3 regions of the Streptomyces sp. NPDC037083 genome follow, and region 1 is predicted to be linked to each of the others. Evidence: riboswitches for the same ligand, from Rfam matches in the RefSeq annotation. Region 1 holds a riboswitch; each other region holds the start of a gene.
What was found. A riboswitch is a leader RNA that binds a small molecule or an ion and turns the genes downstream of it on or off. The one in region 1 is predicted to bind S-adenosylmethionine.

Region 1 (9,387 bases):
AGGTGGGTGGCGACGGTGGCTCCGGCCTCGATGGCCTGAACCGTCTGCTCGTAGGTGGCGTCCGTGTGGCCCACGGCGGCGATCACGCCGTGTTCGGCGAGGAGGCGTACGGAGTCCAGGCCGCCGGGCAGCTCCGGCGCCAGGGTGAGCATCCTGGCCCGGCCGCGCGCCGCGTCGATCAGCTTGCGCACCTCGGCCGGGTCCGGGTGGCGCAGCAGCGTCTCGGAGTGCGCGCCCTTGCGGCACGGCGAGATGAACGGGCCCTCGAAGTGGATGCCGGCCAGGTCGCCCTGCTCGGCCAGCTCGCTCAGCAGGCCGGCCTGGCGGACGAGGAGGTCCATGTCGTCGGTGACGGTCGAGGCGACGAGGGTGGTCGTGCCGTGCAGGCGGTGGGTGTGGACGGCCTTTTGGACGTCCTCCGCCGTGCCGGAGAAGGAGGCTCCGCCGCCGCCGTGGTTGTGCAGGTCGACGAAGCCGGGCACGAGCCAGTGGCCGGTGACGTCGACGGGGGTTCCCTGGGGGGCGTCGGCCACGATCCGGGTGCCCTCGATCGCCACGCGGCCGTCGGTCACCGTGCCGGTGGGGAGCACCACCCGGGCGCCGGTGAGTACCTGCCTCCGTGCGCCGGGCGTAGGCCGCGGGTGCGTCGTGGCTGGTCGCGCGGTGCCCCGCGCCCCTAGGGGGGTGGCCATCAGGGTGTTACCTCCGTACCGTCGGTGGAGTCGAGGAGATCCCAGGCCAGGAGGCCCGCTCCCAGACATCCGGCGCTGTCGCCCAGGGCCGCCGGGACGATCTCCGGCAGTCGCTGGAAGGTCACCCGTTGCCGGACTGCTTCCCGCAGGGGTGTGAACAAGGTTTCCCCGGCCTCCGCGAGCCCGCCACCGATGACGAGCATGCGCGGGTCCAGCAGGGTCAGCGCGGTGACCAGGCCGTCGGCGAGGGCGTCCACGGCCGTCTGCCAGACCCGTACGGCGTCCGGGTCGTCGGACGCGACGGCCTTCGCGCAGTCCGCGGCGTCCGCGTCCGGGTCTCCGCAGGCCGCCGCCCATGCCTGGCTCACCGCCGAGGCGGACGCGAACCGCTCCAGGCAGCCGCGCTGGCCGCAGGGGCACGGGGTCCCGTCGGGGCGCACGACGATGTGGCCGATCTCGCCCGCGAAGCCGTGCGCGCCCGCCTCCACCCGGCCGTCGACGCCGATCGCGCCCGCGATGCCGGTGCCCAGGGCCACGAACAGGAAGCGGTCCGTGCCCCGGCCCGCGCCGATCCGGCCCTCGGCGAGGCCGCCGGTGCGTACGTCGTGGCCGAGGGCGACGGGGGTGCCGAGGCGCTCGGCGAGCAGCGTGCGCAGGGGTACGTCCCGCCAGCCCAGGTTGGCCGCGTAGACGGCGACGCCGTTCGCCTCGTCGACGATGCCGGGGACGGCGACGCCGGCTGCGGCGGCGGGCTCGCCGAACTGCTCGACGCCGTGTTCGCGCAGGTCGGCGGCGAAGCCGAGGATGGCGGCGACCACGGCGTCCGGGCCGCGCTCGCGGCCGGTGGCCCGGCGGGCCCGGTGCAGCAGGGCGCCGTCCGCGCCGACGAGGGCGGCCTTCATCCCGGTGCCGCCCACGTCGAGGGCGATGACATGTCTCACGGGGACAGTGTGGCCCCACGACCCACAAGAGGTCTAGTCCACTCGCGGCTCTTGGGGTAGCGTGCCGCCTCGCTGGCCCGAAAGAGGTCTAGTCCACATGGGTGGTGTAGACCTTAATCCGAATAACGGTCCATTGGTATGAGCAATCAGTTGGGAGCAGTGCGGTGCAGCGGCGGGCACGGAAGTCAGGAACCATCGCGGGAACCATCGCGGGGGTGTCGGCCCTCGGGATGTCGGCGGTCCTCGCCGGCTGCGGACTGACCGCAGGCTCCGACGACGTCACCCTGAGACTCGTCGCCGCCGACTACGGCGACAGCAGCGCCAACAGCTCGAAGAAGTACTGGGACAAGCTCGTCGAGGCGTACGAGAAGGACCACCCGGGCGTCACCGTCGACGTGACCGTGTACTCCTGGAACGACGTCGACGCCAAGGTCAAGGCGCTGGTCGACGCGGGCGACGCCCCCGACATGGCGCAGATCGGCGCGTACTCCGACTACGCGGCCGCCGACCAGCTCTACAAGGTCGGCGACGTGGTCTCCATCCCCGTCGAGGCCGACTTCGTGCCCCGGCTCGCCGACGCGGGCAAGGTGCGCGGCGTGCAGTACGGCATGCCGTTCGCCTCCTCCACCAGGCTGCTGTTCTACAACAAGACCCTGTTCGAGAAGGCCGGCCTCACCCCGCCGACCACCTGGGCCGAACTCGCCAAGGACGCGAAGGCGCTCAAGGCCGACGGCGTGAAGTACCCGTACGCGCTGCCCCTCGGCCCCGAGGAGGCGCAGGCCGAGACCCTGCAGTGGCTGCTCAGCGGCGGGGGCGGCTACACCCAGACCGTCAGCAGCTACAGCCTCGACTCCGTCCAGAACGTCGACACCTTCACCTGGCTGAAGGACGAGCTGGTCGGCAAGGGCCTCACGGGGCCCACCGCGCCCGGCAAGCTGAACCGGGCCGCCGCCTTCGCCGCGTTCGCCGCCGGCGACGTGGGCATGCTCAACGGGCACCCCTCGCTGATGAAGACGGCCGAGAGCAAGGGCGTGAAGTTCGGCATGGTGCCGATGCCCGGCCTCGACGGCCCCAGCAAGACCTCCCTGGGCGTCGCCGACTGGATGACGGCCTTCAAGCAGAACGGTCACGGCGAGCAGATCGGCGACTTCCTCGACTTCGTCTACAGCGAGGAGAACGTGCTCGACTTCTCCCGCGAGTACGACCTGCTGCCGGTCACCAACTCCGCCTCCCTGGTGATGGGCGCGGCCGAGCAGGACGCCGACCTCCAGCCGTTCCTGCAGGAGCTCCCGCTCTCCGAGAGCTACCCCGTCGGACGGACCTCCTGGGCGAACGTCAGCGCGGAGATCAAGAAGCGCATCGGCCGGGCCGTGGCCGCGAACGGCAGCCCGGCCGACGTGCTGGGCGACCTGGAGACCAAGGCCGTGGCACTGGAGAGCGCCTCCGGCGAATGAGCCGGATGTCGGTGGCGGGCGCTACCGTGCGGGCATGGAGCGGCGAGCGGAAGCGGACGGGCTGGGGGCGCGGGAGCGGGGCGTCCTCGCCCTGGAGCGACGCGGGTTCCCCGGACCCGGCGCGAAGGAACGGGCGATACGCGAGGAACTGGACCTGTCGCCGGTCCGCTACTACCAGCTCCTCAACGCCCTGCTCGACGACCCCCGGGCGCTGGCCCACGACCCGGTCACGGTGAACAGGCTGCGCAGAGTGCGTGAGGCACGGCGGGCGGAGCGGTAGCCGGACCGCCCGTTGGCTATGGTCGCCGTATGGGCACCCAAGAGACGCACCACGAGACGCACTCCACGGCACCCGGACCCCTCCCCGTCCCCGTCACGGCGGCGGGCCGCGCCGCACTCGACGCGATCCTCGGGCGGCCGTCGACCGCCCTCGTCGCCCTCGACTTCGACGGCACCCTCGCCCCGATCGTCGAGAACCCCGAGGACGCCCGGGCGCACCCCGACGCCGTCCCCGCGCTCGCGGCCCTCGCGCCGAAGGTCGCCGCGGTGGCCGTCGTCACCGGGCGGCCCGCCGAGGTCGCCGTGCGCCACGGCGGGTTCGCAGGGGTCGACGGACTGGCGCACCTCGCCGTCCTCGGCCACTACGGCGCCGAACGCTGGGACGCCCGCACCGGCGCCCTCAGCGCCCCCGCCCCGCACCCGGGGGTGGCCGCCGTCCGCGCCGAGCTCCCGCAGGTCCTGGCGGCGGCCGGGAACCGGCCGGGGGTGTGGATCGAGGAGAAGGGCGGCCGGGCGGTCGCCGTCCACACCCGCCGCGCCGACGACCCCCAGGCCGCCTTCGACGCCCTGCGCGCCCCCCTCACCGACCTCGCGACCCGGCACGGCCTGATCGTGGAACCCGGCCGCATGGTCCTGGAACTGCGCCCACCGGGCATGGACAAGGGCGTGGCCCTGCTCGAGCACGTCCGCGAGACCGGCGCCGGGTCCGTCCTCTACGCCGGCGACGACCTCGGCGACCTCCCGGCCTTCGCCGCCGTGGAGAAGCTGCGCGCCGACGGCGTCCCCGGCCTGCTGGTGTGCAGCGGCAGCACGGAGGTCGGCGAGCTGGCGGAGCGCGCCGACCTCGTCGTGGACGGACCGGCCGGGGTCGTGGAGCTGTTGCGCAAGCTCGCCGCTCAGCTGGGCTGAGGCTCGCGCAGGGCGTTCAGCTGGTCGAGGAACCACTGGGCCGGGGGCAGCGCGGTCGCCGCGGCGGACAGCCGCTTGGTGCGTTCGGTCCGCTCCTCCGGCTTCATGACCAGCCCCTCGTGCAGGGCGCGCGCGGTCTCCAGGACGTCGTACGGGTTGACGACGATCGCATCGTCGCGCAGCTCCCAGTACGCCCCGGCCTCCCGGGACAGCACCAGCGCGCAGCCCTCGTCGGAGACGACCGGGACCTCCTTGGCGACCAGGTTCATGCCGTCGCGGATCGGGTTGACCAGAGCCACGTCGGCCAGCCGGTAGGCGGCCAGGGAGCGGGCGAAGTCGTCCTTGAGGTTCAGCAGGACCGGGGTCCAGCCGGGCGTGCCGTAGGCGGAGTTGATCTCCTCCGTCACACGCTGGACCTCCGTCATGTAGTCCCGGTAGACGGCCAGGTCCTGGCGGGAGGGGTAGGCGAAGGCCACGTGGACCACCCGTTCGCGCCACTCCGGGTGGTCGTCGAGCAGCTGCCGGTAGGCCAGCAGGCCGCGCACGATGTTCTTGGACAGTTCGGTGCGGTCGACGCGGACGATCGTCCTGCGGCCCTCGCCGATCTCCTCGCGCAGGGCCGTCATCCGCTCGTCGACGTCCGGCCGGTGCGAGCGCTCCCGCAGGAACTCCGCGTCGGCGCCCAAGCCGTGCACGCCCACCCGCGTCCTGCCCAGGCCGCCGACGAACTCGCTGCAGCAGGCGGTGAACGCGTCCGCCCAGCGGCGGGTGAGGAAGCCCAGGCGGTCCGCGCCGAGCATGCCCGTCAGCAGCTGTTCGCGGATGTCGTCGGGCAGCAGGCCGAAGTAGTCCACCGGCGCCCACGGCGTGTGCGAGAAGTGGCCGATGCGCAGGTCGGGGCGGAGCGCCCGGAGCATCCCGGGGACCAGGCACAGGTGGTAGTCCTGGACGAGGACGGCGGCGCCGTCCGCCGCCTCCTGCGCCAGCGCCTGGGCGAAGGCCCGGTTGTACTCCTCGTACGCCGCCCACTGACGGCGGAACTCCGCGTCGAAGGCCGGTTCCAGCGGGGTCTGGTACAGCAGGTGGTGGACGAACCAGAGCACCGAGTTGGCGATGCCGTTGTAGGCGTCGGCGTGCACGTCGGCCGGGATGGGCAGCATGCGCACGCCCTCCTCGCCGACCCCGCGCGAGACCGCCTCGCGGTCGCCGTCGGAGAGCGCCGAGCACACCCAGAGGGCGCCCGATTCGGGGCCGATGGCGGACAGACCGGAGACCAGCCCGCCGCCGCCGCGTTTCGCGTGCAGCGAGCCGTCCTCGCGCAGCTCGTAGGAGACCGGGCCGCGGTTGGACGCGACCAGTACCTGAGCAGTGCCCCGAGCGACCGTTTCGTGCGTGGTAGCCATACGCCTCAACCTAGCCCGGCCTCGAAACGCCCAAACGTTCGCACGGGGACGCCCCCGCGCCATTTTCCGGGATCGCCGACCCACGACGTAGGCCCGGACCGCCTCGCCGGCCCGGGCCCGTCGCGGGCTTCAGGCCACCTTGCGGGTCGCGTACTCCGTGATCTCCGTCATCGGCGGGCGTTCCTCGGTGTCCACGGAGTAGGTACGCGGCTCGAAGCCGTCCGGGCTGCGCTCGAACTGGGTGAGGGCCGGACGGATCATGTGCCCGCGGGCCAGCCGGAGCTGAGCGGTGCGGTAGATCGCCGCCGCCATCCGGCCCAGGGCCTGGCCGTCCTGGTGGCGGTGCTTGCGCACCCCGACGTCGACCTGGGCGAGCGCGTCGAGGCCCACCAGGTGCAGGGCGTCGACCAGCATGCCGAGCTCCACGCCGTAGCCGACGGGGAAGGGCAGCTGTTCCAGCAGGCTGCGGCGGGCCGCGTACTCGCCGCCGAGCGGCTGCACGAATCCGGCCAGCTGCGGCCAGTGCATGTTGAGCAGGGGGCGGGCCATCAGCTCGGTGACCCGTCCGCCCTGTCCGGCCGCACCGCCCAGCGGACGGTCGTACATGCCCTTGACCAGGTCCACGTCCGGGTCGGTGAGCAGCGGTCCGACGATCCCCGAGACGAAGTCGGAGGAGAACTCCTTCAGGTCGGCGTCGATGAAACAGACGATGTCCCCGCTGGTGACCAGCAGGGAGCGCCACAGGACCTCGCCCTTGCCCGGCACGGCGGGTATGCGCGGCAGGATGTCGTCCCGGTGGACGACCCGCGCGCCCGCCGCGGCGGCGACCTCGGACGTGCGGTCGGTCGATCCCGAGTCGACGACGACGATCTCGTCGACGAGCGGGACCTGGTGCATGAGGTCGTGACGGATGACGGCGACGATCTCGCCGACCGTCTCCTCCTCGTTGAGGGCGGGCAGGACGACGGACACCGTCTGGTTCGTGGCGCGTTTCGCGGCCAGGATCCGGTGCAGCGGGCGATCGGTCACCGACCAGGAGCGGGTGGCCAGCCAGCGCTCGACTTCTTCCAGCACAGTCCGCGGCTCCTCACTGTCGTGATCACACCGGGTGCACGGCAGGTGACCGTGTGATCCATCTCGCGGTTCGGACGACTCTCTCAACTGTCCTGGCCTTCGGTTACAGTCTTGAACAACGCGGATGACCATCGCATGTCCGAGGTCGCCGTCGACAACTTCATACCGCTCATCCAGAGGGGCAGAGGGATACGGCCCGATGAAGCCCCGGCAACCCTCCAGCCGGTCTCGTAGCGATCACTGATCCACCAGATGATCGTTCCGCGAGGCTCCCGGCTCGGGAAGGTGCCAAATCCGTCTCACGGCGAAATGCGTCGTGAGGAAGATGAGGAGAAAGGGCCTCGCCTCACATGGCTGCGCAGACTGTTGCAAGCACCACCGACTCTACGCCGACCTCTTCCGTGGACCTCGGTCCCGCCGCGGCGCTGAGCTGCCGGGAGTGCGGTCACCGCGTCCCCCTCGGCCCGGTCTTCGCCTGCGAGGAGTGTTTCGGCCCGCTCGAGATCGCGTACGACTTCTCCTCCTACGAGACGGAGGAGCTCCGCAAGCGCATCGAGGCGGGACCCGCGAACATCTGGCGCTACGCGCCGCTGCTGCCCGTCCCGGCCGACGTGGCGGACAAGCCGAACATCAACCCGGGCTGGACCAAGCTCGTCCAGGCCGACAACCTCGCCCGTGAGCTGGGCGTCGACGCCGGAAAGCTGTTCGTCAAGGACGACTCCGGCAACCCGACGCACTCCTTCAAGGACCGGGTCGTCGCCCAGGCCATCGAGGCCGCCCGCGCCTTCGGCTTCACGACCCTCTCCTGCTCCTCCACGGGCAACCTGGCCGGCGCCGTCGGCGCCGCCGCCGCCCGCGCCGGCTTCCGCTCCTGCGTGTTCATCCCGCACGACCTGGAGCAGGGCAAGGTCGTCATGGCCGCCGTGTACGGCGGTGAGCTCGTCGGCATCGAGGGCAACTACGACGACGTCAACCGCTTCTGCTCCGAGCTCATCGGCGACCCGGCGGGCGAGGGCTGGGGCTTCGTCAACGTCAACCTGCGGCCGTACTACGCGGAGGGTTCCAAGACCCTGGCGTACGAGATCTGCGAGCAGCTCGGCTGGCGGATCCCCGACCAGCTGGTCGTGCCGATCGCCTCCGGCTCGCAGCTCACGAAGATCGACAAGGGTCTGCAGGAGCTGATCAAGCTCGGGCTCGTCGAGGACCGGCCGTACAAGATCTTCGGTGCGCAGGCGGAGGGGTGCTCCCCGGTGTCCGTCGCCTACAAGGCCGGGCACGACGTCGTGCGCCCCCAGAAGCCGGACACCATCGCCAAGTCGCTGGCCATCGGCAACCCGGCGGACGGCCCGTACGTCCTCGACATCGCCCGTCGCACCGGCGGTGCGGTGGAGGACGTCACCGACGAGCAGATCGTCGACGCGATCAAGCTGCTGGCGCGGACCGAGGGCATCTTCGCGGAGACCGCCGGCGGGGTGACGGTGGGTGTGACGCGCAAGCTGATCGGGAACGGGCTGCTGGACCCGACGAAGACCACCGTCGTCCTGAACACGGGCGACGGCCTGAAGACCCTGGACGCGGTGGCCGGCACCGGCCTGACCGCGACCATCCGCCCGAACCTGGACTCCTTCCGAGAGGCTGGCCTCGCGTCATGAGCGTCAACGTCCGCATCCCCACCATCCTGCGCACCTACACCGGCGGTCAGGCGGAGGTCACCGCCGAGGGGGCGACTCTCGGCGAGGTCATCTCCGACCTGGAGAAGAACCACACCGGCATCGCCGCCCGCGTCCTGGACGACCAGGGCAAGCTGCGCCGGTTCGTCAACGTGTACGTGAACGACGACGACGTCCGCTTCGAGCAGGGCCTTCAGACGGCGACCCCGGACGGCGCCGGAGTCTCCATCATCCCGGCCGTCGCCGGTGGCTGACCGCTGGTCAGTACCCGCCGGTAGTAACCGTCGGTAACAGCGATTACCGAGAGTTCATCGAATTGCCCTCTCCGCGATAGAAGCGGAGGGGGCAATTCAGTGTGGTTGAGCGCGGTACAGTTGGGGAACCCGATCCGGATCACCGGATCAGGAGCCTTTTATTTCCACCTCAGCCCGATGAGAAGCAGCCAAAGTGCGCGCTCCTTCTGTGGCTTTTGCGGCTTTTGCAGGGCCCGACTTGCCCTGAATTCAGGCGAATTCTCGCCACATTCCGGATCCCCTGCGTCCAGAATTCTCGTCCGACTGACCTGTTGCAGACGGCAGTTGGACAGATACATTCAGCCGCGGTCGACGCGTTCCGGCGCACGCCCCCAACCAACTGGGGGGTGAGGTCTGACCCGGATCCGCGAAGTGTGGATCTGTGCAAGGGCCAGTAATAGGGGAGTTAGGCATGGCTCAGGGCACCGTCAAGTGGTTCAACGCGGAGAAGGGGTACGGCTTCATCGCGGTCGACGGTGGTGCGGATGTTTTCGTCCACTACAGCGCGATTCAGATGGACGGCTACCGCACCCTGGAAGAGGGTCAGCGGGTCGATTTCGAGATCTCGCAGGGCCAGAAGGGGCCGCAGGCGGACATGGTCCGTCTCGCGACCGGCTGAAGCACGCGCCGACTGACAGCGTCGTTCTTCTGTACATCTGTCGAAGGGCTCGC
Region 2 (9,387 bases), on a different contig from region 1:
CGGACCACCGCCATCACTGGGTAACCGGTCCGCTCCGGGTTCACCTCCGCGCGGTACCCCGTGATCACCTCGGCCTCCTCGAGTCGGCGCACTCGCTCCTTGGTCGCCGACGCGCTCAGGTTCACCCGCCGTGCCAGTTCGGTGAACGGGATCCGGCCGTCCCGTTGGACTTCTGTCAGGATCGCCCAGTCCGTCGCGTCGAGACTCTCGGTCATACGCCCATTTTACCGGCGGATCCACGGCTGAACCGCCTCTGAACAGGCGGGAATCCCTTCTGACGACCCATACGTCCTGCCTAGGGTTGGGCTCCGTGAAGATCGGAGTGAACGTCCCCAATTTCGGCCCGGGCACCGACCCCGGAGTGCTGCGCAGCTGGGCCCAGACCGTAGAGGGCCTGGGCTTCGACCTACTGATGATCTCGGACCACATAGCCATCACGCCCGATGTCGCCGAGCGCTATCCGGCACCCTTCTACGAGCCCTTCACCACCTTGTCCTGGCTGGCCGGCCTCACCACCCGTATCCAGCTCGGCACGACGGTCCTCATCGCTCCCTACCGGCACCCGCTGCTCACCGCCCGAATGGCGGCCAATCTGGATGAGCTGAGCGGCGGCCGGCTGGTCCTCGGCGTGGGAGTGGGCTGGGCACGGCAGGAGTTCGCCGCCCTCGACATCCCGTTCTCGCAGCGCGGACAGCTGACCGACGACCACCTGCGGGACATCCGGGCCGCCTGGAAGGACACCGCGTCCTACGGAGAGCGCCGGATCCCGGTGTGGGTCGGCGGAAACAGCGACGCGGGGCTGCGCCGGGCCGTACGACTCGGAGACGCATGGCATCCGCTGCGCCCCACCGTGCCGTGGCTGCGCGAAGCCGCGGGCAGGCTGGAGACGTACGCGGACGAGCAGCACTTGCCCGTGCCCGCCCTGGCGCCCCGCATCGCCCTGCGACTCACCAAGGAACCGGTCGACGGAGCGGGACGGCTCGCCGGTGAGGGAGCCATCGACCAGATCTTGGACGATCTCGACCAACTGCGGCTGCTGGGCGCCACGTCCGTCGTCCTCGACACCTACCCGGGCGACCCCCGCGCGACGTGTCACCCGCAGGCGGCTTGGCAGACCCTCGCCACCGTGGCCGCACACTTCTACGAGCCCGGCACCCCATCCCGCACCACGATGGAGCAGTCATGATCACACCCGACGACCACACACTCCTCCGGCAGGCCATCTCGCTCGCGGCCAAGGCACGCGCGAGCGGCAACCCGCCATTTGGATCTCTGTTGGCAGGACCGGACGGAACGGTCCTGGCCGAGGAGTACAACACCACCCTCACCGACAACGACGTCACTGCACACCCGGAACTCAAATTGGCGAGGTGGGGCGCAAGAGAGCTCGACGCGCAGACGGCGGCAGGCACCACGATGTACACCAGCTGCCAGCCGTGCGGGATGTGCGAGGCCGTCATCCAATGGGCAGGGCTGCGGCGAGTGGTGTTCGCCCTGTCCAACGAACAGCTCCTGGACATCAGGCCGGGCAGCAGCCGACTGCCCGTGCCTCAGGACGGCCCCGCGCTGCTCGACGAGGTACGGGCCGCGGTCGAGCCCTACTACCGCTGACCGCCGGGCCCGGGAGCGGAGCCCGCCACCACCTGCGGATCCTGCCCGGCACCGAGATCATCCTCGTCGCCACCGAGGAGGAGGGCCAGGAGAAGAGGCGCTGGATTCGGCTCCAACAGACCATCCCGGCGACGGCGTTGGGGATCACCGGGTCGCTGTGCGGCGTCAACCTCTCGGACCGCGACGCCGACGGGCCACTGCCGAAGGAGGATCCGGTCGTCACCGAGAACGACGGCTCCTTCGGCGCCCGGCGCATCGCCGACCCGCGCGGTCGTGGCGAGTGGCGGGGAAGGTGGAGGCGCACGGCTGGTCGCTGCGCGAGACCGTCATCGCGCTCGGCCGCCAGCGCGGGCACGTCGGCACTCCGTCCGGTCTTGCCGACAAGTTCGCCCACTTCGTGCGGCACGGCGCGCTCGGCGGTTTCAACGTCACGCCCTACCCCATCCCCGACGACCTCGACGACCTCGTCGACCTGCTCGTCCCGGAACTGCAGGAACGCGGGATCTACCGGACCGCGTACACCGGCACCACCCTGCGCGAAGACCTCGGCCTGCGCGAACCCTCACGCACCGATCCGCGCGGGACCGACGGCAGGAGGGCTGAGCACCGGGATGGCCCTTCCACTCAGGACCGAATACACATGACTGACAAGAAGCTGTCACACACGGACCGGAATGCGGGTTCGACCTACGCCCGTTCTGACTGACATGACTGTTGGAGTAGCGCTCAACGCGTCCGAGGCGCCGAACCAGGTCGACGCCACCGTACAACTGGCCCAAGAGGCAGCGGAGTTCGCTCTCACGTCGGCCTGGTTCGGGCAGACCTTCGGCGCGGACTCACCCCAGCTCGCGGCGATCGTCGGGCGGGAAGTGCCCGGACTGCAGGTCGGCACCTCCGCGATCCCCGTCTTCGGCCGCCACCCGCTGCTGGTCTCCAGCCAGGCCCAGACCGCCCAGGCCGCGACCCACGGCCGCTACCACCTCGGTCTGGCCCTGGGCACGAAACTGCTGACGGAGACCGGCTTCGGCCTGCCCTTCGAACGCCCCATCGCCCGGCTGCGAGAGTTCCTCACCGCCCTGCGGCAGTTGACCGAGACCGGCACGGCCGACTTCCGCGGTGAGCTGCTCACCGCGGCCACCCCGGTCCCGGCGCGGGTACCGGGTGCCGAGAGCGGTGTCCCCCTGCTGGTCGCCGCGATGGGGCCGCAGGCGCTGCGCGTCAGCGGTGAGCTGGCGGACGGGATCCTGCCCTACCTGGCGGGACCGCGCGCCCTGGCGGAACACATCGTGCCCGCCCTGACCGCCGCAGCCGAGGCCGCCGGCCGCCCCGCGCCCAGGATCGTGGCCCTGGTGCCCGGCGTGGTCACCGACGACGTGGACGCAGTGCGGGCCAAGGCCACCGAGAACCTCGCGTTCTACGAACAGATCCCGTCCTACGCGCGGGTCATCGAACTCTCCGGCGGCCGGCGGGCCGCCGACCTGGCCGTGATCGGCGACGAGAAGGCCGTCGAGGCCGAGGTACGCCGTTACCGCGACGCCGGCGCCACCGAGGTCGTGTTCTCGGGCACCGAGATCGCGGGTGATGCCGACCGCCGACGCACCTGGCGACTCCTCGGCGAACTGGCCCGCTGAGCACACCGGTCGAACCGACGGCCCGACCGGCCCCCTGCACCCCCTTGACGAAGGAGAGCCCATGACCACCGAGGCCACCGCGACCGACTTCCACGCCTTCACCGAGAACTGGCTGGCGTGGTATCGCGCCCAGGAGGCCCGGCTCGCCGACCCGCACGGGTTCCTGGCGATCACCGGCCTGCACTGGCTCGACGACCGGCCCCAGCGCTTTGCGGACGCGCCCGGTGCGTGGCGCACCGGCCCCGACGGGGTCGTCGTAGACCTCGACGACGGCGAGGAACTGATCGTCGACGGAACGTCGGTGCACGGTGAACACCGCTTCGGCGTGCTTCCCGAACGCGGCAGTGTCGATGCCGTCTGGGGAGACGCCGTCATCGAGGTCGCCAGGCGCGGCGGGCACGACATCGTGCGCCCCCGGCACCCGGACGCGCCGCTGCGCACGGCCTTCACCGGAACGCCCGCCTACGCCCCCGACCCGCGCTGGGCCTTGACGGGCCGATACGTCCCCTTCGACAAGCCCCGGCCGACCACCGTGGGCGCCGCGGTGGAAGGTCTTGAGCATGTCTACGACGCTCCGGGCAGGGTGGAGTTCGAGCTGTACGGGCAGCAGCTGTCGCTGACCACGTTCCCCGGCCATGGCGCGGGCCGACTGATGGTGCTGTTCACCGACGCGACCTCCGGGGTCACCACCTACGCCGCCAACCGGGCCCTGACCCTGGAGCCGCCCGCCGCCGACGGTACGGTCGTCCTGGACTTCAACCGCGCCGCGAACCTGCCGTGCGCCTACACGGACCTGGCCACCTGCCCCCTGCCCCCGGCCGAGAACCGGCTGCCGGTGGCGATCGAGGCCGGCCAGAAGATCCCCCGCGAGCGCGGCGGTTCCTGAGCTGGTCCCGGTACCTGTCCGACTGCCCTTGCAGGACGTCGCTTTGCGGCATTGACGGACGACAAGAGCCCTCCGTACGATCACGAACGGCATTGAGTGTCAGCGTCAAGCCCTGGCTCGCTGACCGGCAACCCTCCTACGCGGTGGGGTGCTCCAGGTGAAAGCCCGGCAGGATCACCGACGATCCCGCAAGCGCGTGGCCCCGTGACCGGGGCCGGAAATGTGGAGGACCGGCATGCGGCACGGTGGTGACCTCAGCGCCCGCTTCGTCGGCGCCACCGTGTTCTCCCGGCTCTCGCGTCGGCGCCACATCGACCTCAAGCGCTCGACCAGCTGCCTCTGTCAGGCCTGACGGACCCTTCCGCCGCCGGTCGCAGTCCGGCACGCGCCGGTCGTCACGGCACCCGCCTGCGGCTGACCTCCGCTCCCCCCTGATCCCTGTCTGCACAGCGGTTCCCCGCCACCGGTCTTGCACCGGCCGGGGCCGCACACCCATGCACGGTCGTGCCTCGTACGGCGCCTCCACGCCTGGTGACACGAGTAGGAGAACCCTCCGTGAACGCACTTCCGGCCTTCAGAGCCCCCCGTGCGCCCCTCGCCGCCCTGCTGACCACCAGTGTTCTGCTGACCGCCTGCGGTTCGGGCGACGACTCCAGTAGCGGAAGCAGCCGGCCGAAGTCCGGTGGCACCCTGACCTTCGCGGTGGGTTCCGACGCCGGCTGCGGGGATCCACAGCAAGTCGGCAGCAACGAGAGCATCTACTCGGTGCGCCAGACCGTGGACTCCCTGACGGACCAGGACCCCAGGACCGGCAAGATCGTGCCGTGGCTCGCCAAGAGCTGGGACATCAACGCCGACGCCACGGAGTTCACCTTCCATCTGCGCTCGGGCGTCACCTTCAGCGACGGCTCCCAACTGACCGCGCAGGTGGTCAAGGACAACTTCGACGCGGTGCCGAAGCTCGGCGCCCTCGGGGTCCTCGCCCAGGGCTATCTCAGCGGCGTCAAGAACACCACCGCGGTGGACCCGCTCACCGTCAAGGTGACCTTCAAGGAGCCCAATGCCCAGTTCCTCCAGGCGACTTCGACCCACTCGCTGGGCATCGAGTCGTCGGCGAGCGTGAAGAAGACCCCGCAGCAGAAGTGCAGCGAGGGTGTGATCGGGTCGGGGCCGTTCGTGCTCAAACAGTACGTCCAGAACCAGTCGATCGCTCTGGCCAAGCGCACCGGCTACGACTGGGGCTCCTCGCTGTGGTCCAAGAAGGGCGAGGCCTACCTGGACAAGCTGGTCTTCAAGGTCGTCCCCGAGGCGGGGGTGCGGGCCGGCAGCCTCCAGTCCGGGCAGGTGGACGCGATCAGCAGCGTCGGCAAGGCCAACGAGGCGGCGCTCGGGGGCGGTCAGGTCACCCTGCTGCGCCGGGCCAACCCCGGTGTGGTCTTCGGGCTCGGCGTCAACAACTCGCGGCCGCTGCTGAAGGATGTGAAGGTGCGTCAGGCGATCCTGGCGGCCATCGACCGCAAGCAGATCGCCGACACCGTGTTCCCGACCGGCACCCAGCCGGCGACCAGCGTCCTGGCGCACACCACGCCCGACTACACCGACCTCTCCTCGGACCTCGCCTTCGACGCGGCCAAGGCGAAGTTCTCCCTGGAAGCGGCCGGTTGGAAAGCCGGCAGTGACGGCATACGCGCCAAGGACGGCAAGAAGCTGAGCCTGACCATCGGCTGGTTCCCCAACGCCGCCACCAACCAGCCTGCACTGGAGCTGGTCCAGCAGCAGTTGAAGGCCGTCGGGATCGACGTGGCGCTCAAGCAGGGTCAGGTCAGCCAGTTCGCCACCACGCTCCAGGGCGGTGACTTCGACCTGGTGTGGAGCAACGTGACCCGCTCCGACCCGGACATCCTGCGTACCTCCTTCTCCACCCAACTGGCCAACTTCTACCGCCTGCCCGCCACTTCCCTGGACACGGCGCTGTCCGGCCAGGCCGCGACCACGGACACCGCCAAGCGCGAGCAGCTGGTGGACGAGGCGCAGAAGCTGATCGTGCAGAACGCGTACAACGTGCCGGTGGTGGAACTCCAGACCCAGCTGGCCGTGTCGAAGAAGGTGCACAGCCTCGACTTCGACTCGGGCAGCCGCATCCAGTTGCACGACACCTGGATCGGCTAGCGCATGCGCCGCTATGTGATCAAGCGACTGGCGCAGGCGGTCGGGGTGCTGTGGGCGGCGTACACGGTTTCGTTCCTGGTGCTGAACTGGCTGCCCGGTGACCCGGTCACCGCGATGGCCAGTGCCGGGATGGACTCGGGGGACGTCGACCCGACCCGGCTGGCCGCGCTGCGGCACGAGTACGGCTTCGACAAGCCGGTGCTGGTGCAGTACGCCGACCATCTGGGACGGGCGGTGCGCGGGGACTTCGGCGACTCGGTCGCCACTGGCCGTCCGGTCACCTCGACGCTGGCCGACGCGCTGCCGCAGACCCTCCAACTGACCGGTGCCGCTCTGCTGTTGGCGGTGCTGCTCGGCGGTGGGCTTGCGGTGCTGGCGACCTGCACCGCTCGGCGCTGGCTGCGGCAACTGCTGCTGTCGTTGCCGCCGCTGGGGGTGTCCGTCCCGACGTTCTGCGTGGGGCTGCTGCTCGTCGATACGTTCTCCTTCCGGCTGCACTGGTTCCCCGCGTTCGGCAACGACGGACTCGAGGGGCTGGTGCTGCCGGCCCTGACGCTTGCGGTGCCGACCGGCGCGCAGGTCGCCCAGGTGCTCGCCAAGAGCCTGCTCACCGCACTGGACCAGGCATATGTGGAGACCGCGCGGGCCAAGGGCGCCGACCGATGGCGGGTCCATCTGCGGCACGCCCTTCGCAACGCCTGCCTGCCGGCTCTGACGGTCGTCGGCCTGCTGGTGGGGCAGCTGATCGCCGGTTCGGTGGTCGTCGAGACGGTGTTCTCGCGCGACGGCCTCGGCCGCGTCACCGCGGCGGCGGTCACGGCCCAGGACATCCCGCTGGTCCAAGGTGTGGTGGTGTTCGGGGCGCTGATCTTCGTGACGACGAACCTGGTCATCGACCTGGTCTATCCGCTCCTCGACCCGCGGATCGCGGTGGCCTCGGGCAGAAGGGCGGCACTCGCATGAGCCAGAGCCTTGTCGACGACCCGGCCGAGGCGGCGCTGGGACTGGCCCGCCCGGTCGAGGCGGGGCCGGAGCCCGGACGCCGCGTGGACGTACGGCGGCTGCTGCGCTTCGTGGTGCGCCGCCCGGGTCTGGTGCTGTCGGTGGTCGTCCTCGCGCTGGTGGTACTGGCCTCGTTCTGGCCCGACCTGTTCACCTCCCAGGACCCACTGAAGGGCGTGCCGTCGCAGAACTTCCGCAGCCCGAGCGGCAGTCACTGGTTCGGCACCGACGAGCTGGGCCGTGATGTTTTCTCGCGGGTCGTCCATGGCGCCCAGCTGTCCCTGAAGGCCACGCTGATCGCGGTACTGGTGGCGTTCGCCGTCGGCGGGTTGCTCGGGGTGGTCGCCGGATTCGTGGGCCGCTGGGTGGACGACGTGCTGATGCGCTTCGTCGACGTGCTGCTGTCCATCCCCGCGCTGTTCCTGTCCCTGTCTCTGGTCACCGCGCTGGGCTACGGCACGGTGAAGGTGGCGGTCGCGGTCGGCATCGCAAGCGTCGCCGCGTTCGCTCGAGTGGCGCGCGCGGAAGTGCTGCGAGTGCGCCAGGCGGTGTTCGTGGAGGCGTCGCGCGCGAGCGGGGCCCGGTGGTACTCGGTGCTCGGCCGGCACGTACTGCCCAACGCGGCGGGCCCGGTGATCGTCCTGGCCACCCTCGACTTCGGCGCCTCCATCCTGGCCGTCTCCGCCCTGAGCTTCCTCGGCTACGGCGCTCCCCCGCCCGCCCCGGAGTGGGGCACGTTGATCTCTGACGGCCGCAACTACCTCGCCAACGCCTGGTGGCTGACCGCACTGCCCGGGCTGGCGATCGCCTCGACCGTGCTGGCCACCAACCGCATCGCCCGGGCGCTGGACGGCGAATGGTCCCGGCAGCGATGACAGACGAACGTGAGAACGGTGAGGACGTGACCACACCACTGCTGGAGATACGCGGCCTGTCGGTGTCGTACCGCACCCGGGGCGGCACGGTCGAGGCCGTCCGGGGCGTGGACCTCGACGTATGGCCGGGACAGGTGACGGCGGTGGTCGGCGAGTCCGGCTCCGGCAAGAGCACGACGGCGCACGCCGTCACCCGGCTCCTGCCGGCGAACGGCCGTATCGACGCGGGCACGGTCCGCTTCGGCCGGCACGACCTCGCCACCCTGTCGGAGGCGGAACTGCGCACGGTACGCGGAGCACGGATCGGACTGGTCCCCCAGGACCCGACCGTCTCCCTCAACCCGGTCAAGCGGATCGGCGACCAGGTCGCCGAGGTGCTGCGCATCCATGGTCTGGCGACCCGCCGATCGGCCCCCGCCGAGGCTGTCGCCGTCCTGGACCGGGCCGGGCTGCCCGACGCGGCCGTCCGGGCCCGGCAGTATCCGCACGAACTGTCCGGCGGCATGCGGCAACGCGCCCTCATCGCCATCGCCATCGCCGCCCAGCCCGAACTGATCATCGCCGACGAGCCCACCAGCGCGCTCGACGTCACCGTCCAACGGGTCATCCTCGACCATCTCCAGCGCCTCACCGAGGAGTCGGGCACCGCGGTCCTGCTCGTGACCCACGACCTCGGGGTCGCCGCCGACCGGGCACAGCGGCTGGTGGTGATGTCCCAGGGCAAGGTCGTCGAGGCGGGCCCCACCCGCCGCATCCTGGCCGACCCGCAGGACGACTACACCCGGCATCTGCTGGCCAGTGCCCCGAACTTGACCGCCGCCCGGCCCCGCACCCCGGTCTCCAGCCCCGAAGCACAGACGGCGCCTCTGATCGAAGTCCGCAACCTGGTCAAGGAGTTCAGGCTGCCCCGCACCGGGGACGCGCCCCGCACCCTGCGCGCCGTCGATGACGTCAGCCTTGCCCTCCCCCGGGGCCAGACCCTCGCCCTGGTCGGCGAGTCGGGCTCGGGCAAGTCCACCACCGCCCGCCTGGTGCTCCGCCTCGCCGACGCGACCGCCGGACAGATCCTGTTCGACGGCACCGACGTCACCACCGCCAAGGGCGCCCAGGCCAGGCAGCTGCGCCGCCGCGCCCAGCTCGTCTACCAGAACCCGTACGCCTCGCTCGACCCGCGCTTCTCCATCGGCGAGGTGATCACCGAGCCGCTGCGCGC
Region 3 (9,387 bases), on a different contig from region 1:
GGCGACCATCCGGCAGGCCAGCCAGCCGCCCTCGTACGCCTTGGCCAGCCGGTCCGCGTCGCCGGAGAAGCCGAAGTCGCCGTCGGCGGGCAGCGCCGCCGGGACGGTGCCGCTGCCCACGGCGTGCTGAAGTTCGGGGGCCACCTCCCGCGGGGTGCGGCCGGTGCCGCGGTAGCCGACCCAGTCGGCGTACCCCTCGGACAGCCACAGCGGGGTGGCGGCGTTGGTGTGGGCGCGGGTGGCGACATGCGTCGTCTCGTGGGTGAGGACCACCTGCCGGCCCACCCGGCCGAGCATGGCGTACGCGTCGGGATTGACGATCACCCGGTCCGCGGGCGCCCTGGCCCTGCCGCCCGTCTCACCCGTGGTGACCGCGGCGATCCCCCGGTAGGAGGAGGCGGGCGAGCCGAGCAGCCCCGCCATGCCCTCCAGCGACTTCGGCACCAGGACGACGACGTGCCCCGCCCAGTCGGTGCCCCAGGCCGCCGACACCGCCGGGACGGCGTCGTCGGCCAGCTCCGCGAAGGACCGCAGCTGTTCGCCGGACTGCCCCACCCCCAGCACCAGGCTGTGCGCGCCCCGCACCACGCTCACCGTGCCCTGGTCCCACAGCTGCTGGCCGGTCCGTCTCGCGGGCCGCTCCGAGGTCACCGACCATCGTCCCGCCGCGTCCAGCGCCAGGGCCAGGGTGCGGTCCACGACCACCGGGGCCCGGTCGTAGCCGTCGACCCGGTAGCTCAGCTCGGCGTCCGCGGTGGCGGTGTCCCCGCTGCGACGGAGTGCCGTCACCCGGTACGACCAGGCCGCCAGCGGAACGGACCGCACGGCCGCGTATCCGGCCGCGTGTCCGGTGGCCGCGTAGGCGCCCGGGTCGTGGTCGAGGACCGCGGCGGCCCGCCGGTCGAGGACCCGCTGCACCTCGGCCCTCGCGCCGTCGGTGCCCGGGCGGCCGCCGCAGGCGACCAGGGAGACGAGCAGCGTGACGATCGGCAGCCAGGACCCGACCACCCGGGATCCGCGCACCCGCCTTCGACCAGTCATCCTCCCGATCGTACGGCCGCGGTGCCGGACGGGCCGAGGGTCAGGGCCTGGTGACGGACGAGACCGGCATCATCCCGACCGGGTCGTAGCGCACGGGCGCACCCGGATAGGGGGCGTGGATGACCTGGCCGTTGCCGACGTACATGCCGACATGGCTGGCGTCGGAGCGGTAGGTGACGATGTCGCCGGGCTGCGCCTGGGAGAGCGGCACCCGCCGGCCGGCGTGCGCCTGGGCCTGCGAGGTGCGCGGCAGCGAGACCCCGGCCTGCGCGTACGACCACTGCACGAGGCCCGAACAGTCGAAGCCGGAGGGCCCGTTGGCGCCCCAGACGTACGGCTTGCCGAGCGCGGAACGGACGGCGGCCAGGGCGGCGCCCGCACGACCGGAGGCCGGGACGGCGCCGGAGAAGCCGGGCATGTCCTCGCGGCCGGAACGGGAGGCGCGGTCGTAGGCGGCGCGGTCCGCGGACGGCAGCAGGTTGAGCAACTGCCGCGCCCTGGCGAGTTTCTGTTCCACGGTCCGCTTGTGGCCGACCACCGCCTTGCGGCTCTTCTCCAGCTCGGCGAGCTTGTGGGCGGCCTCGGAGCGCTCCTGGGCGAGCTCGCGCATGGCGCCCTGCAGCTCCCTCAGTTCACCGGCCTGGTGGGCGGTGATCCGGTCCAGGACGGACGCCTTGGCGAGATACTCCTCCGGGTCGTCGGAGAACAGCAGCGCCAGGGAGGGGTCGAGGCCCCCGGAGCGGTACTGGGCGCCGGCCAGCGAACCGAGCTGCTCGCGCAGGCCGTTGATGCGCTCCTGCTGGCGGGCGATGTGGTCCTGGGCCTCGCCGACCTGCTCGCGCAGGGCGTCGGCGCGTTCGTCGGCCTTGTTGAAGGCCTCGGTGGCCTTCTCGGCCTCCTCGTAGAGACGGTCCACCTCGGCGCGGGTGTCGTCGTGCGGTGCGGCCGTGGCCGGCACGGCGGACACCGCGCCGAGTGCGGCGGCCGCGACGGACAGCACGCTCAGGGCGCTGTAGGCGCCCCGGTCGAACCCGGACTGTGCAAGGCGGCGATGGGACCCCACGGGAAGCCGCGCTCCTTCCACCGGTGGACAGGGAAACGCGGCAGACAGTAGCCCCGTGGCAGGGGGTCGGCCAAAGACCTCGGCGGGCACGCACAGTGACGCCCCGCCGCTGACGCAGGTCACCGGCGGGGCGTGGGGTCACTTCTCGTCGTCACGATTCGCCCGTTCGGGCGGCGTGGTGTCCTGATCTTGAAGTCGGCCGGGGCATGATCCCGGCGGGGATCACGACCGGGATCAGATCCGGACGCCGAACTGGAACGGCATGTTGTTGATCGACTCGTAGCGCACGACGGTGCCGGAGCGCGGGGCGTGCAGCACCTGGCCGTTGCCCGCGTAGAAACCGACGTGGTGCAGGTCGCCGTAGAAGATGACCAGGTCGCCGACCTTGAGGGCGCTCTGCGAGTAGATGCGGGTGCCGGCGTTGGCCTGGGCCTGCGAGGTGCGCGGGATGGAGACGCCGGCCTGGGCGTAGGCCCAGGAGGTCAGACCCGAGCAGTCGTACGAGGCGGTGCCGGTGGCGCCGTAGACGTAGGGCTTGCCGATCTGGCTCTGGGCGGCCTGGAAGGCGGCCATGGCCCGGCCGGAGCCGGCCGGAGCGTCCCCGAGGTCGACCCGGTCGCCGGCGTCGCGGCTGGCGCGGGAGTCGGCGGCGGCGAGGGCGGCCTTCTCCTTGGCCGTCAGCGTGTTGAGGAGCCGCTGCGCCTCGGCGAGCTTGGCCTGGACTTCCTTCTTCTTCTTGCCCAGTTCGGTGCGGGTGGAGGCGAGGTCCGTCAGCTTGGTGGAGGCCTCGCTGCGCTCCTGGGCGAGCTCGCGCTGCTTCTCCTGGATCTTCTTCAGCGCCTCGACCTGCTGGGCGCTGAGCTGGTCCGCGGTGGACGCCTTGTCCAGGAAGTCGTCCGGGTTCGACGACAGGAGCAGCTGCAGGGAGGAGTCGATGGAGCCGGTGCGGTACTGGGCCGCGGCCGCCAGCCCGATGGAGTCGCGCAGCTCGTTGAGCTCCGACTGCCCCCGGGCCACGTTGTCCTGGATGGTGGAGATCTCCTTCTGGAGCTTCTCCTGCTTCTCCTGGGCCCCGTTGTACTTCTCGGTGGCCTGCTCCGCCTCTTCGTAGAGCTTGTCGACCTTGGTCTTGACCTCGTCCTTGGTGAGCTTCTCGGCGGGCGCCGCGTTGGCGGCCTGGGAGCTCAGGGCCACGGCAGCGGCTGCTGCGGTGGTCAGCACGGTCACGCGCGTGCGACTCGGCTGCTTCGGTCGACGATGGGACGCCACGGAGACGGGCTCCTTCTTTTGAGTGATCACCCGTGTGGAGGTTCGAGCACCAGACCTTAGTGACCCCGCCGTGATCAGTTCAAATCCTCAGGAGAAAAAACCTCATCACGCAACGCAGTTTTTTCACGCAACTCACATGCTGTGATGCGGGATTGACACTACGTTGCGTGACGATTCAGTCAATTCGGTCATTAAACCTGCGAACTTCGACCTTCAGGACAGGCGCTTCAGAAGTACCGCGGAAGCCACCGGTCGGGCGCCTACCTTCGCCACCCCGTCGGCCACCTCACGGTCGGTCGAGGCGACGATGACCGGCCGGCCGGACGGCTCCGCCCGCACCAGCTGACGGATCAGCTCGTCGGCCGTGACGCCCGGCTTGGAGAACAGCACCCGCACCCCGCGCGGCGGCGCGAGCAGCACCGGGGCGGCCAGTTCCGCCCCGTCGAAGACACAGGTGACCTCGGCGCCGGTCTGCGCGGCGAGCTGTGAGAGCTGCCCCAGCAGCCGCAGCCGCTGCTTCTCCAACGGCATCTGCGGATAGCCCGTCTTGGTGACGTTGTAGCCGTCGACGACGAGATGCGCCTGCGGCAGCGCGAGCAACTGGTCGAGAATGGCCGGATCGTGCTCCGACAGGGCACGGGCGGCGATGTCCTTGGGGGACATCCGCCCGGGTTCGACCGCGTCGACGGTCTCCGCCGGCCGCACCGACACCGGCGGCAGCGCCAGCTCCCGCCGCAGCCCCTGGGCCGCGTCGAGCACGGTGTCCAGCAGCAGCCGCACCCGCATGTCCTCGACGCTGCGGCCCTCGCGCGCCGCCCGCCGGGTGGCCTCCAGCGCGGCCTCCGCCTCCCCGAGCCGCGCCTTGAGCCGCCGGGTCTCGCTCTCGGCGGCCGACACCTGCGCCTGCCCCTCCGCGCGAACGGTCTCCATCTCGCCCTGCGCCTTGCGCAGCGCGGCCTCGCCCCGTTTGACGTCGCTGAGGGCCGAACGCAGCTTGCGGTGCAGCGACTCGGTCTCCTTCTTCGCCGCGTCCAGTTCGGCGCGCAGCCGCTCGGTGTCCGTCCGGGTCTGCTCCCGGGCCCGTTCGAGCTCCTCGCGCAGCCGCTCCAGTTCGGCCCGGCTCTCCTCGCCGGCGCGCTCGGCGTCCGCCCGCTGGGCCTCCTCGCCGGCCGCGGTGACCAGCTTCACCCAGCCGACGGGCCGCAGTACGTAGGCCGCGGCCGCCACGTCGAGCGGGTCCGCGGCCGGGGTCGGCGAGCCGGAGTCGAGAGCGCCGGAGAGTTCCGGCTGGACCTCTCTGAACTTCTCGGCGATGCGTTGCCTGAACAGCGGATCGGTCTCCAGCGCGGCCGCCATCGCGTTGCCGGCGAACTTGGCCCGCCGGTTGGGGGCGAAGCGCGCGTACTGCCGCAACTGGACGGGCAGCTCGCCGACGGTCAGTCCGCCGAAGCCGTCGGAGACGATCGTGACGACCCTGCGCCGCACGCCGTCCGGCAGCGGACGGTCGAGCATCTCGGCGGCGCCGTCGCCCGGCCCCCCGCCTGCGCTCTCCACCATCCGTCACACCCCAATACTGTGCGAGGCCTCCCCACCCTCGTCGCTCGGGCGGGGGGACCCCCGTCGTCAGGAACCGGCGCCCGGCCGGTCCACGAGTTCCACCTGGTCCACGGCATTGCACCAACGGCACCGCACCGACTCGATGGTCTCACTGACCACCTCGCGCTCCTCGACCTTCGGCTCACCGGCGAGGTCGAGGTGCACGTACTCGACGACCTTCGACGAGCGCGTCACGTCGAACCGCGTGAGGTTGCCGCAGAGCGTGCAGCGCCACCGCGTCGTGGCGGTCGGCAGGGGAACCGTCATCGTGACTTTCCGCTTCCTTCTAGTGTCGTGCTTTCCGGTGCCGGGGTCGGGCCGGAGGCTCCCCCGTGCGTGTGGCTCGTAACCCTACGGCCTGGCGGGTACTCGCCGCCCGTCCGTCCACGGGGGCCGTCGGGCGGCGAGGCGCTCTGGGCTAGTGCGTCCGGTTACGTCATGCTCTGTACCCATGATCAGCAACTGGAACGGGCCGGTCGGCAGGACGCTCCGGAACCCCTCGGCGCCGGTGACCCGCGGCTTGATCGCCCTGTGCTGCCTGATCTTCGTGATCGGCCCCGCCTCCGGCCTCAACGCGGCGTACGGCTCGGGCGACGACCTGCCCGCGGCGCAGCGCGCCTACTTCCGGGACTGGGGCGTGGTGCCCGTGGAGCTCTTCGAGGGCGCTCCCCGGGCCGCGCTGACCCCGGCGACCGCCCTCTTCGTCCACGGCAGCTGGGTGCATCTGCTGGGCAACATGCTCTTCCTCTACGTCTTCGGGGCGATGACCGAGCACCGGATGGGCCGCGCCGAGTTCACGTTCTTCTACACCGGCTGCGGCTACCTGGCCCTGCTGGGCTACGCCGCCGCCAACGCCGGGTCGTCGCAGTCCCTGGTCGGCGCCTCCGGGGCGATCTCCGCGGTCCTCGGCGCCTTTCTGTATCTGTTTCCCCGCGCGCGGGTCACCAGTCTCCTGCCGTTTGTGTTCTTCCTGCCGCTGCGCTTCCCGGCCTGGGTCGTACTGCCGTTCTGGGCCGCCCTGCAGTGGGTGGCCGCGGGGCGGGCCTCCCAGGGGCCGGGGGTGGCGTATCTGGCCCACCTGGTGGGCTTCGGCCTGGGGTTCGGCTACGCATGGGCCCGGTTCGGGCGGACGCGTAGAGTGAAGCCCGCCCCAGCTCCGGCCCCCGAGGGAGAGAACCAGCCGTGATCACCGCGATCGTCCTCATCAAGACCAGCGTGGACCGGATCCCCGAGATCGCGGAGCGGATCGCTTCGCTGGAGTCCGTGAGCGAGGTCTTCTCCGTGACGGGGACCTACGACCTCATCGCGATGGTGCGGGTGAAGCAGCACGAAGACCTCGCGGAGGTCATCCCCGGCAGCATCAGCAAGATCCCGGGCGTCGAGGGGACGGACACCCACGTGGCGTTCCGCACGTACTCGCAGCACGACCTGGAAGCCGCGTTCGCCATCGGCCTGGACTCGTAGAGGTACTGGACTCGTAGAGGGACTGGACTCGTAGAACCGCCCCGCCCCGCCTCCGCGGTACCCCGGCCCGCGCCCGCGCGATCCCGTCGGCCCCGGCCGCACGATCCCGCCTCCGCCTCCGCGCGGCCGCGGCCCGCGTGCGCGCGCCGCGGCCGGCCGGTCGTCCGGTTCCCCGCGCCTTCGGGGGCTCCGGCCGCGGAGGTCAGCCCACGGCGGGGACGCAGCGGCCGTCCTCGGTGCGGTACTGCCACTTGGCCCCCTCGGCCACCAGCTCACGGACCGCCGCGACGAAGCGCTCGACGTGCTCGTCGGGCGTGCCCGCGCCGAAGCTCACCCGGATGGCGTTGAGGGACTTCTCCCCCGGGGCCGCCTCCGGAGCGCCGCACTCGCCCTGGGTGTGCGGGTCGCCGCCCAGGAGGGTGCGGACCAGCGGGTGGGCGCAGAACAGGCCGTCGCGGACGCCGATGCCGTACTCGGCGGACAGGGCGGCGGCGAAGTGGGAGCTGTTCCAGCCCTCGACGACGAACGAGAGCACGCCCACCCGGGGGGCGTCGTCGCCGAACAGGGACAGGATCCTGACCTGCGGAACGTCGGCCAGGCCCGCCCGCACCTCGGCGATCAGGTGCTCCTCCCGGGCGACCAGGTTCTCGAAGCCCGCCTCCGTCAGCGCCCTGCAGGCCGAGGCGATGGAGTAGGCGCCGATCACGTTCGGGGAACCGGCCTCGTGGCGGGCGGCGCTCTCGTGCCACTCCACGTCCACTCCCCCGTCCTCGCGCCGGGTGACCCTGCGGCTGGCGCCGCCGCCCGCGAGGTACGGGGCGGCCTCGGCCAGCCAGTCGGCGCGGCCGGCCAGGACGCCGGAGCCGAAGGGCGCGTACAGCTTGTGGCCCGAGAAGGCGACCCAGTCGACGTCGAGCTCCTGCACGGAGACCGCGTGGTGCGGGGCCAGCTGTGCCGCGTCCAGGACGATCCGGGCGCCGTGCGCGTGGGCGGCGGCCGCCAGCTCGCGCACCGGCCACAGCTCGCCCGTGACGTTCGAGGCGCCGGTCACGCAGACCAGGGCCGGGCCGTGGGGGTCGCGCTCGGCGAGGGCCCGCTCGAGCGTCTCGACGGCCTGGCGCGGGGTGCGCGGGGCGTCGAGGTAGCTGACCCGGGCGTTCTGCCAGGGCAGCAGCGAGGCGTGGTGCTCGGTCTCGAAGACGAAGACCTGGCAGCCGGCGGGGAGGGCCCTGGCCAGCAGGTTGAGGGAGTCCGTGGTCGAGCGGGTGAAGATCAGCTGGTCGTCGGCCCGGCAGTCCAGGAACTCGGCGACCGTCCTGCGGGCGTTCTCGAAGAGGTCGGTGGAGAGCTGCGAGAGGTACCCGGCGCCGCGGTGGACGCTGCCGTAGTACGGGGCGTAGGCCGCCACGTCGTCCCAGACGCGCTGCAGGGCGGGGGCGCTGGCCGCGTAGTCGAGGGCCGCGTAGGCGACCTCGCCGCCCGTCACGAGCGGGACGGTGACATCACTGCCCAGAACAGGCAGAGGGGCACAAAGGGTACGGCCGGCGGCAACGGTGGAGACGGACATGGGGGAACTCCCGTGAAAGGCAGGGCGGAACCGCCGTGCGGGCGGACATGGCTCCGGCACGGAGGAAGGTGAAAGGGGGATGCGGAGGCGGGGCTCTACGCCCTAGCGCATTCGCTTGCTCACGGGAGACTCCCTCGAACGACCCAGGACCCCTGGTTTCGCGAGGGGTCCGCGCTTGCCGTGGACCTTGCTGTCCACGACCTGGTCTTCACCCGGGGCACCCCGCCACGGACGGAGGGTTGCCGGACAGTCGGCCGGGGCCTCATGACTGTCACTCATGACCTGATACAGAAACGTACGCGAGGTGATCACGGTCCCGCAACCCGTGTCCGGATGGCGGGACCGCGTCATGCCGGCGTCAGGCGTTGCTGGCCGCCACCCAGCGCTCCAGGGCCCGCTTGGCCGCGCCGGAGTCGATCGACTCGGCGGCCCGGGCCATGCCGGCCCGCAGCTGCTCGGCCAGCGTCCCGGCGCCCGGGTCGAGCGCCACGAGCGCGGCCGCCGAGTTCAGCAGGACGGCGTCACGGACCGGGCCCGTCTCGCCCTCCAGCAGGCGGCGGGCGACCTCCGCGTTGTACGACGGGTCGCCGCCGCGCAGGGCCTCCACCGGGACCAGGTCCAGGCCGACGTCACGCGGGTCGAAGGTCTCCTCGGCGACCTTGCCGTCGCGCACGACCCACACGTGGGAGGTCGCCGTGGTGGTCAGCTCGTCGAGGCCGTCGTCGCCCCGGAAGACCAGGGACGAGTTGCCGCGCTCGGCGAAGACGCCCGCGACGACCGGCGCCATGCGGGGGTCGGCGACCCCGACCGCCTGGGCCCGCACCTTGGCCGGGTTCGTCAGCGGGCCGAGCACGTTGAACACCGTGCGGATGCCCAACTGGCCGCGCGCCGCGCCCACATGACGCAGCGCCGGATGGAACTTGATCGCGAAGCAGAAGGTGATCCCGGCCTCCTGCGCCACCTCGGCCACCCGGCGCGGGGTCAGTTCCAGATTGACGCCGAGCTTTTCCAGCACGTCCGAGGCGCCGGACGCGGAGGACGCGGCCCGGTTGCCGTGCTTGACGACCGTGGCGCCCGCGCCCGCGACGACGATCGCCGACATCGTGGAGATGTTGACCGTCTTCGCGCCGTCGCCGCCGGTGCCGACGATGTCGACGGTCCGCCCCGGCACCTCGATCAGGTTGGCGTGCTCGTACATCGCCCGGACGAGCCCGTTGATCTCCTCGACGGTCTCGCCCTTGGCCCGCAGCGCCACCACGAAGCCGGCGATCTGCGCGTCGGTCGCCTCACCGCGCATGATCCGGTCCAGCGCCCAGAACGTGGCGTCGGCGCCCTGGTCCTGGCCGTAGAGCAGGCCGTTCAGCACCTCGGGCCAGGAACGGCCCGC

Region 2: another riboswitch for S-adenosylmethionine. It lies ahead of ACZ7DE_RS32205 (putative leader peptide); the one in region 1 lies ahead of thrC (threonine synthase).
Region 3: another riboswitch for S-adenosylmethionine. It lies ahead of ACZ7DE_RS21760 (aminotransferase class V-fold PLP-dependent enzyme); the one in region 1 lies ahead of thrC (threonine synthase).

What each region holds. Positions count from the first base shown of each region.
Region 1 is NZ_JBVJSQ010000005.1:445,841-455,227, reverse strand. It holds gene nagA (N-acetylglucosamine-6-phosphate deacetylase) at 1-692, opposite strand, end outside; gene ACZ7DE_RS16840 (ROK family protein) at 692-1,633, opposite strand; gene ACZ7DE_RS16835 (ABC transporter substrate-binding protein) at 1,798-3,087, shown strand; gene ACZ7DE_RS16830 (DUF3263 domain-containing protein) at 3,122-3,367, shown strand; gene otsB (trehalose-phosphatase) at 3,397-4,275, shown strand; gene ACZ7DE_RS16820 (alpha,alpha-trehalose-phosphate synthase (UDP-forming)) at 4,263-5,678, opposite strand; gene ACZ7DE_RS16815 (glucosyl-3-phosphoglycerate synthase) at 5,808-6,752, opposite strand; SAM riboswitch class I at 6,919-7,084, shown strand; gene thrC (threonine synthase) at 7,103-8,404, shown strand; gene ACZ7DE_RS16805 (MoaD/ThiS family protein) at 8,401-8,676, shown strand; gene ACZ7DE_RS16800 (cold-shock protein) at 9,128-9,334, shown strand.
Region 2 is NZ_JBVJSQ010000014.1:180,436-189,822, reverse strand. It holds gene ACZ7DE_RS32235 (Lrp/AsnC family transcriptional regulator) at 1-215, opposite strand, end outside; gene ACZ7DE_RS32230 (TIGR03619 family F420-dependent LLM class oxidoreductase) at 311-1,186, shown strand; gene ACZ7DE_RS32225 (nucleoside deaminase) at 1,183-1,611, shown strand; gene ACZ7DE_RS32220 (hypothetical protein) at 1,904-2,317, shown strand; gene ACZ7DE_RS32215 (LLM class F420-dependent oxidoreductase) at 2,319-3,242, shown strand; gene ACZ7DE_RS32210 (DUF1684 domain-containing protein) at 3,304-4,128, shown strand; SAM riboswitch class IV at 4,217-4,329, shown strand; gene ACZ7DE_RS32205 (putative leader peptide) at 4,364-4,480, shown strand; gene ACZ7DE_RS32200 (ABC transporter substrate-binding protein) at 4,684-6,297, shown strand; gene ACZ7DE_RS32195 (ABC transporter permease) at 6,301-7,260, shown strand; gene ACZ7DE_RS32190 (ABC transporter permease) at 7,257-8,174, shown strand; gene ACZ7DE_RS32185 (dipeptide ABC transporter ATP-binding protein) at 8,171-9,387, shown strand, end outside.
Region 3 is NZ_JBVJSQ010000007.1:439,970-449,356, forward strand. It holds gene ACZ7DE_RS21725 (hypothetical protein) at 1-1,041, opposite strand, end outside; gene ACZ7DE_RS21730 (C40 family peptidase) at 1,082-2,104, opposite strand; gene ACZ7DE_RS21735 (C40 family peptidase) at 2,339-3,373, opposite strand; gene ACZ7DE_RS21740 (NYN domain-containing protein) at 3,587-4,930, opposite strand; gene ACZ7DE_RS21745 (hypothetical protein) at 4,997-5,236, opposite strand; gene ACZ7DE_RS21750 (rhomboid family intramembrane serine protease) at 5,421-6,155, shown strand; gene ACZ7DE_RS21755 (Lrp/AsnC family transcriptional regulator) at 6,152-6,433, shown strand; gene ACZ7DE_RS21760 (aminotransferase class V-fold PLP-dependent enzyme) at 6,636-8,000, opposite strand; SAM riboswitch class IV at 8,167-8,283, opposite strand; gene trpD (anthranilate phosphoribosyltransferase) at 8,359-9,387, opposite strand, start outside.